2 linked regions of the Rhodopseudomonas palustris HaA2 genome follow. The protein of the gene in region 1 binds, or shares a complex with, the protein of each later gene. Links are inferred from orthologs where the notes say so. Each region holds a gene or a part of one and is shown in the gene's direction. Other genes may lie near its edges.

What was found. Proteins that work in one complex are often made in the same cells at the same time.
Region 2: the proteins of hfq (region 1) and RPB_RS03670 are in contact, whole or in part, in a crystal structure (PDB 3VU3), measured with the Escherichia coli proteins. The link is inferred for Rhodopseudomonas palustris HaA2 from one-to-one orthologs.

Annotation. Positions count from the first base shown.
Region 1 is NC_007778.1:3,273,730-3,279,616, reverse strand. What follows is about bases 1,614-4,536. They hold hfq (RNA chaperone Hfq), read left to right. Parts: upstream 1,614-2,912; coding sequence 2,913-3,161; downstream 3,162-4,536. Other genes in these bases: hflX (GTPase HflX), read left to right, coding at 3,173-4,536; RPB_RS14505 (D-amino-acid transaminase), read left to right, coding at 1,877-2,734; RPB_RS14510 (sigma-54-dependent transcriptional regulator), read left to right, coding at 1,614-1,841. In the rest of the region: RPB_RS14515 (sensor histidine kinase NtrY-like), read left to right, coding at 1-456; more of RPB_RS14510, read left to right, coding at 474-1,613; more of hflX, read left to right, coding at 4,537-4,546; gyrA (DNA gyrase subunit A), read left to right, coding at 4,727-5,887. UniProt on the Escherichia coli protein: RNA chaperone that binds small regulatory RNA (sRNAs) and mRNAs to facilitate mRNA translational regulation in response to envelope stress, environmental stress and changes in metabolite concentrations.
Region 2 is NC_007778.1:806,846-811,250, reverse strand. What follows is about bases 1-2,924. They hold RPB_RS03670 (catalase), read left to right. Parts: upstream 1-365; coding sequence 366-2,483; downstream 2,484-2,924. Other genes in these bases: RPB_RS03665 (acyl-CoA dehydrogenase family protein), read left to right, coding at 2,705-2,924; RPB_RS03675 (formate dehydrogenase subunit delta), read left to right, coding at 1-103. In the rest of the region: more of RPB_RS03665, read left to right, coding at 2,925-3,781; RPB_RS03660 (AAA family ATPase), read left to right, coding at 3,778-4,405.

The DNA of each region.
Region 1 (5,887 bases):
GACCCGCTGCGGGCGCGGTTCGACCGCCGTCTGATTTCGCAGGCGTTGACCAACATCATCAAGAACGCGGCCGAGGCGATCGAGGCGGTGCCGCCGGAGGAACTCGGCAAGGGCAGGATCGAGGTGGTGGCGGCGCGCGACGGCGACGACGTCGTCATCGACGTCGTCGACAACGGCATCGGTCTGCCCAAACAAAGCCGCTCACGCCTGCTCGAACCCTACGTGACCACGCGCGAGAAGGGCACCGGCCTCGGGCTCGCGATCGTCGGGCGCGTGCTGGTCGATCATGGCGGCGGCATCGAACTCAACGACGCATCCGACTTCCGGCCCGGGCAACGTGGCGCGTGGATGCGGTTACGATTTGCGATGTCCGGACAGCCCGTGGCACCGCCTGCCGGTGAACCAAAAGCCAAGGCCGGCAACGAACCGAAGATAGAAGCGGCGAACAGCGGCTAGAATGACAGGCTCGACAAATGGCGAATGACATTTTGATCGTCGATGACGAAGCGGATATCCGCGATCTCGTCGCCGGCATTCTCGAGGACGAAGGCTTCACGTCGCGCACCGCGCGCGACAGCGATTCCGCGTTGGCGGAGATCGCGAACCGGCGTCCGAATTTGATCTTCCTCGACATCTGGCTGCAGGGCAGCAAGCTCGACGGCCTGCAGTTGCTCGAGCAGATCAAGAAGGAGCACGCCGAGGTGCCGGTGGTGATGATCTCCGGCCACGGCAACATCGAGACCGCGGTGGCGGCGATCAAACGCGGCGCCTACGACTTCATCGAGAAGCCGTTCAAATCCGACCGCCTGCTTCTGGTCGCGACGCGTGCGCTGGAGACCTCGCGGCTGAAACGCGAGGTGCGCGAACTGAAGCAGCAGGCGCCGTCGGCCTCGACGCTGATGGGCCGCTCGGCCTGCATGAACCAGTTGCGCCAGACCATCGAGCGCGCCGCCAAGGCCAACAGCCGGATTCTGATCGTCGGCCCGTCGGGGGCCGGCAAGGAACTCGCGGCGCGGACGCTGCACAACGCCTCCGGCCGCGCCGATGGCCCGTTCGTGGTGATCAACGCCGCCGCGATCACGCCGGAGCGGATGGAGGTCGAGCTGTTCGGCATCGAGCCGAACGGCGAGCACGCGCGCAAGGCGGGAGCGCTGGAAGAGGCCCATGGCGGCACGCTGTTCATCGACGAAATCGCCGACATGCCGCGCGAGACCCAGAACAAGATCCTGCGGGTGCTGGTCGAGCAGACCTTCCAGCGCTCCGGCGGCACCGCCAAGGTCAATGTCGACGTTCGCATCATCTCGTCGACGGCGCGCAATCTCGAAGAGGAGATCGCCGAGGGACGCTTCCGCGAGGACCTGTATCACCGGCTGTCGGTGGTGCCGATCCGGGTGCCGCCGCTGTCGGAACGGCGCGAGGACATTCCCGAATTGATCGAGTATTTCATGGACCAGATTTCGGCAGCGACCGGCCTGCCGAAGCGGCAGATCGGGCAGGATGCGATGGCCGTGCTGCAGTCGCATGTCTGGCCGGGCAACGTCCGTCAGCTCCGCAACAATGTCGAGCGGGTGATGATCCTCGCCGGCGGCGGCCCGGATGCGGTGATCACCGCCGACATGCTGCCGCAGGACGTCGGCTCGATGGTGCCGACGATGCCGACCGGCAACAATGGCGAGCACATCATGGGGCTGCCGCTGCGCGAGGCCCGCGAGGTGTTCGAGCGCGACTACCTCATCGCGCAGATCAGCCGGTTCTCCGGCAACATCTCGCGCACCGCCGAATTCGTCGGCATGGAGCGCTCGGCGCTGCATCGCAAGCTCAAGGCGCTCGGCGTCGGCTGATCGTTTTTCTCTGACCTCTCAACCGGAATTGCTCGATGTCGCGCATCGCCTATGTGAACGGCCGCTATCAGGAGATGCGCGACGCCAGCGTCAGCATCGAGGATCGCGGCTATCAGTTTGCCGACGGCGTCTACGAGGTCTGCGAGGTGCGCGACGGCCGGCTGGTCGACATGCCGCGGCATCTGACGCGGCTGCAGCGATCCCTGAGCGAATTGCGGATCGCGCTGCCGATGCCGCTGTCGTCGCTGGCTGTGATCCTGCACGAGGTGGTGCGGCGTAATCGCGTGCGCTTCGGGATCGTCTATCTGCAGATCAGCCGCGGCGTTGCGCGGCGGGACCACGGTTTTCCGCTGAGCCGTGTGAAGCCCAGTCTGGTGGTGACCGCGCGCACGATCAATCCGGCCAAGGGCGCGGAGAATGCGGCGCGCGGCATCAAGGTGATCACCGTGCCGGAGAATCGCTGGCCGCGGGTCGACATCAAGTCGACCGCGCTGCTGCCGAATGTGCTGGCGAAGCAGGCGGCACGCGAAGCCGGCGCCTACGAAGCCTGGTATGTCGACGGCGACGGCTTCGTCACCGAAGGCTCGTCGAGCAATGCCTGGATCGTCACCAAGCAGGGGCGGGTGGTGACCCGGCCCGACAGCTCGGGGATTCTGTCGGGTATCACCCGGGGCGTGCTGATCGAGGCGCTGGAGGCGCTGCAGATCCGGTTCGAGGAGCGTCCGTTCACGCCCGCCGAGGCGGCCGACGCAGCAGAGGCCTTCGTCACGGCGGCGAGCATGATCGTGATGCCGGTGGTCGCGATCGACGGCCATGCCATCGGAAGTGGCACGCCGGGCCCAGTTGCCCGCCGCCTGCGCGAACAGTTTCACCGATTTGCGGCCTTTTCCTGAATTTTGTGTCGCGCGCAGCACGGCGTCCGATTTAGCTGCTTGCCTAACAAGCACGCGTGCCGTCTAATCTCCTTGTCAGCCTCCGGAGGGGGATCTCAGGGGGGCCGACAACCGAGGTGAAGCTCCGCAGAGAGACGCGCCGCGGCAAAAAAAGACAATTCCAATTGCGGGAATAAAAATGGCGGCAGACCGCGCACAAAATCTACAAGACACCTTCCTGAACCACGTTCGAAAGACCAAGACTCCTTTGACGATTTTCCTGGTGAACGGGGTCAAATTGCAAGGCATTGTCACTTGGTTCGATAATTTTTGCCTGTTGCTGCGGCGCGATGGTCATTCGCAGCTGGTCTACAAGCATGCGATTTCGACGATTATGCCAGGCGCGCCGATCCAGTTGTTCGAAGGCGGCGAGGATTCTCCAGCTTGAGAAGGTCCTGATTGGAACCCCGCAGCTTTGACGGGGGCGCCGACCGGCCGCGGTCGGCGACAGACGGCCAGACCGGGCGGGTAATCGTCGTCGGGCCGTATCTTCGTGTCCGCAAGACCGATCCCGATGCCGGCGGAATGAATGCCGTGCGCGACAGCGACGCCCGCCTCGACGAGGCGGCGGGGCTTGCGCGCGCCATCGATCTGGAGATCGCCGAGGCGGTGCTGACGCCGATCAGTCAGATCCGCCCGGCGACCTATCTCGGCAAGGGCAAGGTCGAAGAGATCCTCGGCATCATCAAAGGCCACGAGGCCGATCTCGTGGTGATGGATTGCGCGCTGTCGCCGATCCAGCAGCGCAATCTGGAGAAGGCGTGGAGCGCCAAGGTGCTCGATCGTACCGGGCTGATCCTGGAGATCTTCGGCCGCCGCGCCAAGACCAAGGAAGGCGCGCTGCAGGTCGAACTCGCGCATCTGAACTATCAACGCTCGCGGCTGGTGCGATCCTGGACCCATCTCGAACGCCAGCGCGGCGGCTTCGGCTTCATGGGCGGCCCCGGCGAAACCCAGATCGAGGCCGACCGGCGGCTGATCGGCGATCGAATCTCGCGGCTCGAAAACGAACTGAAGAAGGTGCAGGCGACGCGGCGGCTGCACCGCGCCGGCCGCCAGCGCGTGCCGTATCGCGTCGTCGCACTGGTCGGCTACACCAATGCCGGCAAGTCGACGCTGTTCAACCGGCTGACCCGCGCCGACGTGCAGGCCGCCGACATGCTGTTCGCGACGCTGGACCCGACGCTGCGCGCCTTGACCTTGCCGCACGGCGGCAAGGCGATGCTGTCCGACACCGTGGGTTTCATTTCCAACCTCCCGACCCAACTCGTTGCGGCGTTCCGCGCCACGCTGGAGGAGGTGCTGGAAGCCGATCTGATCCTGCACGTCCGCGACATCTCGCACGAAGATGCCGAGGCCCAGGAGCGCGACGTCGACGCGGTGCTGCGCCAGCTCGGCGTCGAGGCCGACGGCGGGCGCATCCTCGAAATCTGGAACAAGATCGACCGCTTCGAGCCGGAGCAGCGCGAAGAGCTGCGCAACATCGCGGCGCGGCGGTCCGAGGATCGCCCGTGCTTCATGGTGTCGGCGGTGAGCGGCGAGGGCGTCGACGAGCTGTTGCTGGCGATCGAGCAGCGGCTGGCGGCCTGGCGTTCGGTGCTCGACCTGACCATCGACGCCGCCGACGGGGCCGGCGTGAGCTGGCTGCATCGCAACGCCGAGGTGCTGTCCAAGGAGCTGCGCGACGGCCGCTACGCCATGACGGTGCGGGTCGACGAGACCAAGCGCGACGTCGTCGTCGAGCGCTTCGGCGCGGTGCTGCGCGAGGACTGATCGGGGCGCGCCGCCGACGTTTCGGGGCGATCCGGGAAGGCGCTTCGGGCGCCCAGCCAAACTCCGGCTAAGTCATTGGAAAATCGGCTGGAAAAAGCCGCGAAAAGGCGACCGCGAGGGTGGCTTGCGCGGCCTCGATGCGGTATATGATTCGCATCAGAATCTGACCGGAACTCACCCTTGTCCGACAAAGACGACGAGAAGCCCGGGGAGCCTCAGGCGCCCTCGGATATTCGCCCCGTATCCATTCTCGACGAGATGAAGCGCAGCTATCTCGATTACGCGATGAGCGTGATCGTGGCGCGAGCGCTGCCGGATGCGCGCGACGGATTGAAACCGGTGCATCGCCGGATTCTCTTCGGCATGTACGAGAACGGATTCGAGTGGAACAAGCCGTATCGCAAATCGGCGCGCACCGTCGGCGACGTCATCGGTAAGTATCACCCGCACGGCGACCAGTCGGTGTACGACGCGATGGTGCGCATGGCGCAGGACTTTTCCATGCGCGTGCCGCTGATCGACGGTCAGGGCAATTTCGGCTCGGTCGACGGCGACGCGCCGGCCGCGATGCGATACACCGAATCGCGCCTGACCAAGATCGCGCAATTGCTGCTCGACGATCTCGACAAGGACACCGTCGACTATCAGGACAACTACGACGGCTCGTTCAACGAGCCGCAGGTGCTGCCGGCGAAGTTCCCGAACCTGCTGGTCAACGGCGCCGGCGGCATCGCCGTCGGCATGGCGACCAACATTCCGCCGCACAATCTCGGCGAGGTGATCGACGCCTGTATCGCATTGATCGACGATCCGGCGCTGTCGATCGACGATCTGAACGTCATCATCCCGGGCCCCGACTTCCCGACCGGCGGCATCATTCTCGGCCGCGCCGGCATTCGTCTCGCCTACCACACCGGCCGCGGTTCGATCGTGATGCGCGGCAAGGTCGAGATCGAAACGGTCCGCAAGGACCGCGAGGCGATCATCATCTCGGAGATCCCTTACCAGGTGAACAAGGCCACCATGGTCGAGCGGATCGCCGATCTGGTGCGCGAGAAGAAGATCGAGGGCATCTCCGATCTGCGCGATGAATCCGACCGCGACGGCTTCCGCGTCGTGATCGAGCTGCGGCGGGACGCGGTGCCGGACGTGGTGCTGAACCAGCTCTACCGCTTCACGCCACTGCAGACCAATTTCGGCGCCAACATGGTGGCGCTCGACGCCGGCCGTCCGCAACTGATGAACCTCAAGGATCTGCTGACGCTGTTCGTCGCGTTCCGCGAGCAGGTGGTCACGCGGCGGACCAAATATCTGCTGAACAAGGCGCGCGACCGCGCTCAT
Region 2 (4,405 bases), 2.5 Mb from region 1 along the record:
GCGGATGCGCAAGGCGATCGTCGCGCATCTCGACGCCGGCGGCGAAGGCCTCGCGCCGGACGTCCGCGCGGCCGTGGAAGCGCTGCGGCCGCCGGCCGAGTAGTCGACGGCGGCGGCGATCCGCCCGCCCGACTTGGTCGGTCGATTCAGACGTCATCACCATGCCGACGCGACCGCCTTGCGGCACGGAACCTCCATGCGTTCGCCGACGGGGATCCCGCAGGCGCGGGAACGAATTCGCGCAATGCTCGTCAACACCGCGCGGCCTGCGCGTGGCGCTCTTCCCGTCGAAGCCACGTCCTCGGCAGCTCCGCGCGTCCCTTCCATCATGCACGCGCCGGACCACCGGCAGCGCCAGAGGCCCCATGGCTACCAAGAAGTCCTCCCCCAAGAATTCCGATACGACCTCCGCGACCATCGCCGATGCCAGTATCCAGCGCGGCCAGGGCGGCGAGACCCATCAGGTCGCCGGCGGCAAGACGCCGGTCCTGACCACCCGCCAGGGTGTTCCGGTCAGCGACGATCAGAACAGTCTGAAGCTCGGCCTGCGCGGGCCGACGCTGATGGAGGATTCTCACTTCCGCGAGAAGATCTTCCACTTCGATCACGAGCGGATTCCGGAGCGCGTGGTGCATGCCCGCGGCTTCGGCGCGCACGGCTTCTTCGAGGCCTATGAATCATTGGCCGATATCACCCGCGCCGACATCTTCCAGCGCGCCGGCGAGAAGACGCCGGTGTTCGTGCGGTTCTCGACGGTCGCCGGCAACAAGGGCTCGGCGGATCTGGCCCGCGACGTGCGCGGCTTCGCGGTCAAGTTCTACACCAAGGAAGGCAATTGGGACCTGGTCGGCAACAACATCCCGGTGTTCTTCATCCAGGATGCGATCAAGTTTCCGGACCTGATCCACGCCGCCAAGCAGGAGCCCGACCGCGGCTTTCCGCAGGCGCAGACCGCGCACGACAATTTCTGGGACTTCATCTCGCTGATGCCGGAATCGATCCACATGGCGCTGTGGATCATGTCCGATCGCACCATCCCGCGTTCGTTCCGCTTCATGGAAGGTTTCGGCGTGCACAGCTTCCGGCTGATCAATGCCGACGGCAAGTCCACCTACGTCAAGTTCCACTGGAAGCCCAAGCTCGGCCTCCAATCGGTCGCCTGGAACGAGGCGGTGAAGCTCAACGGCGCCGATCCGGATTTCCATCGCCGGGATCTGTGGGACGCGATCCAGACCGGCAACTACCCGGAATGGGAGCTCGGCCTGCAACTGTTCGACGACGCCTTCGCGGACGAATTCGACTTCGACATTCTCGACGCCACCAAGATCATCCCGGAAGAGCTGGTGCCGATCCGTCGCGTCGGCCGGCTGGTGCTGGACCGCACCGTCGACAATTTCTTCAACGAGACCGAGCAAGTCGCGTTCCAAACCGGCAACATCGTCCCCGGCATCGACTTCACCAACGATCCGCTGCTGCAGGGCCGCAACTTCTCCTATCTCGACACGCAATTGAAGCGGCTCGGCAGCCCGAACTTCAACGACCTGCCGATCAACGCGCCGAAGTGCCCCTTCCACACCTTCCAGCAGGACGGGCATATGACGCTGAACAATCCCAAGGGCCGCGCCAACTACGAGCCGAATTCGTGGGGCGCCGAGGGCGGACCGCGCGAGACGCCGAAGGGCTTCCAGACTTTTCCGGAAGAAATCACCGGCGAGAAGCGGCGCGCGCGCGCCGAATTATTCGCCGATCACTACAGCCAGGCGCGGCAGTTCTACATCAGCCAGACCGACATCGAGCAGACCCACATCAAGGATGCATTTGTCTTCGAACTGAGCAAGGTCGAGCGGCCCGACATCCGCACGCGCGTGCTGTCGCATCTGGTCAATGTCGATGAAGGTCTCGCCGCAATGGTCGCCGACGGACTCGGCATGGACGTGCCGGACGCTGCCGAACCGGCACGCGAGATCATCGCCGATCTCGAGCCGTCGCCCGCGCTCAGCATCCTGATGAACGGACCGAAGGACTTCTCGGGCCGCAAGATCGGCGTGCTGGTCAGCGACGGTACCGATGCCAAGCTGCTCGCGGCGCTGCAGGCCGCAGCCGCGAAGCACGATGTGCTGATCGAACTCGTGGCGCCGAAGGTCGGCGGATTCGAAACTTCAGATGGCGAGCGGATGCCCGCCAAGCAGAAGATCAATGGCGGGCCGTCCGTCCTGTATGACGCGGTCGCGATCCTCGTCTCCGAAGAGGGCGCGGCGCTGCTGCAGGGCGAGGCGACGGCACGCGACTTCGTCGCCGACGCCTTCGCGCACGCCAAGTTCATCGCCTATGTCGACACCGCGCAGCCGCTGCTCTACAAGGCCGGCGTCGAACCGGACGGAGGCTTCCTCGCCTTGAGCAAGCCGGCGGATGCCGAGCGCTTCATCAAGCTCTGCGGCAAATTGCGGTTCTGGGAGCGCGAAGCGTCCGTTCACGCGGTGTAGCTGTACTACACATCATGCTCACGAAAATCGGCCGGCGAACCCGGCCGATGTTTTCGTTGGGGCAGGCATGGTTCAGAGACGCATTGTGCAAGCGACTCCGCAACGAAACGGCCGTGCCATTCCGTTCGACGGAATGGAAGAATCCGCTCGCGACGGCGGCCGGGTTATTCTAGACAGCAAGGTGACCTTTCGCTCCGGACAACCACAATCGGTCCCTTTTCATGCTGCAAAACGCCAGCCAGGCCGTCGGCGAAATCACCCAGCGCTGGCGTGCGATCGACGCCACCGAGCGCCGCGCGGATCCGTTCGGCGCGATGCGTCGCGCGGGCCTGTTCCGGATCGGACTGCCGGGCGGTGACGCATCGCTGGATAGTTTTACGGCGATCGCAGTTGCCGAGCAGGCGATGGCCGCGGCGACCGGGGAACTCGGCCTGGCCACAGCCTTCGCCGGGCGGCAACTGATCGCGCGGTTCTTCATCGCCGGCTTTTCCGACGACGCGCAGCGCAGTGATCTGCTACCGCGCATCGCTACGGGCGATTGCTGGGCCGCGGTGGCGATCTCCGAGCCCGGTGCCGGCGCGCATCCGAAACATCTGCAGACCGCCGCCGAGCCGCAGGGCGACAGTTTCGCGATCAGCGGCCGCAAGGCCTGGATCACCAACGGCCCGGTCGCCGACCTCTTCCTGGTGCTGGCGATCGTCGCGATCGAGGACGGTCGCAAGCGCTACGGCCTGTTCGCCGTGCCGCGCGATACGCCGGGGCTGACCATCACGCCGATGCCGTCGCTCGACGTGCTGGCGCCGGCGTCGCATTGCGAGCTCACGCTGGACAATTGCGTCGTGCCGGCCTCGGCGCGGATCGGCGGCGCGCGCGACGCCTATCCGGCGATGGCGCTGCCGTTTCGCGACATCGAGGACACCGTCGGCACCGCGACCACCGCCGGCTTTCTGGCGTGGCTGCTGCGGGCGATCGCCGCGCAAATCGAGCCGAGCGAGGACCACGCGCTGCGGCTCGGGCGTCTCAAAGGGCAAGTCGCGCTGATCGAGACCGCGAGCCGCGCCGCCGTGCTGTCGCTCGACGACGGTACGCCGCCGGTGCCGGCGCGCCTGATCGGCATCCGCGCGCTGGCCGGCAGCATCGTCGACGACGTTCGCGCGCATTTCGCCGTGGCGCGGACCGACGACCGCATCAGCCGCGCGCTGGCTGGTTTCGACGTCCTCGCCAATGTCGCGCGCGAGCCGCGCAAGCAGCGGCAGATCACTCTCGGCCAATCTCTCTGGAGCGCACGACGCGAATGACCACACATCTGCCGACCTCCTCCATCGACGCCGTCACCGCGGGCCTCGCATCGGTCGGCTACATCGCCAGCCGGCAGATTGCGACCGCGGTGTATCTCGCCGAGAAGATCGAGAAGCCGATCCTGGTCGAAGGCCCGGCCGGCGTCGGTAAGACCGAACTCGCCAAGGCGCTGGCGGCCTGGCGCGGGCTGCGGATGATCCGGATGCAGTGCTACGAAGGCCTCGACGAGGCCAAGGCGCTGTACGAGTGGAAATACGCCAAGCAGTTGCTCTACACCCAGATTCTCAAGGACAAGCTCGGCGAAGTGCTCGGCGGCGCCGAGACGCTGGCGGGCGCGCTCGACCGGCTGCATGATTTCGGCGACGTGTTCTTCTCCAAGGAATTCGTCGAGCCGCGCCCGTTGCTGCAGGCGCTGGAGCAACCCAATGGCTGCGTGCTGCTGGTCGACGAGATCGACAAGTCGGATGCCGAATTCGAATCGCTGCTGCTGGAAATCCTGTCCGACTACCAGGTCTCGATTCCCGAACTCGGCACCATCCGCGCGGTGGTGAAGCCGCTGGTACTCTTGACCTCGAACGGCGAGCGCGACCTGTCCGACGCGCTGAAGCGGCGCTGCCTGCATC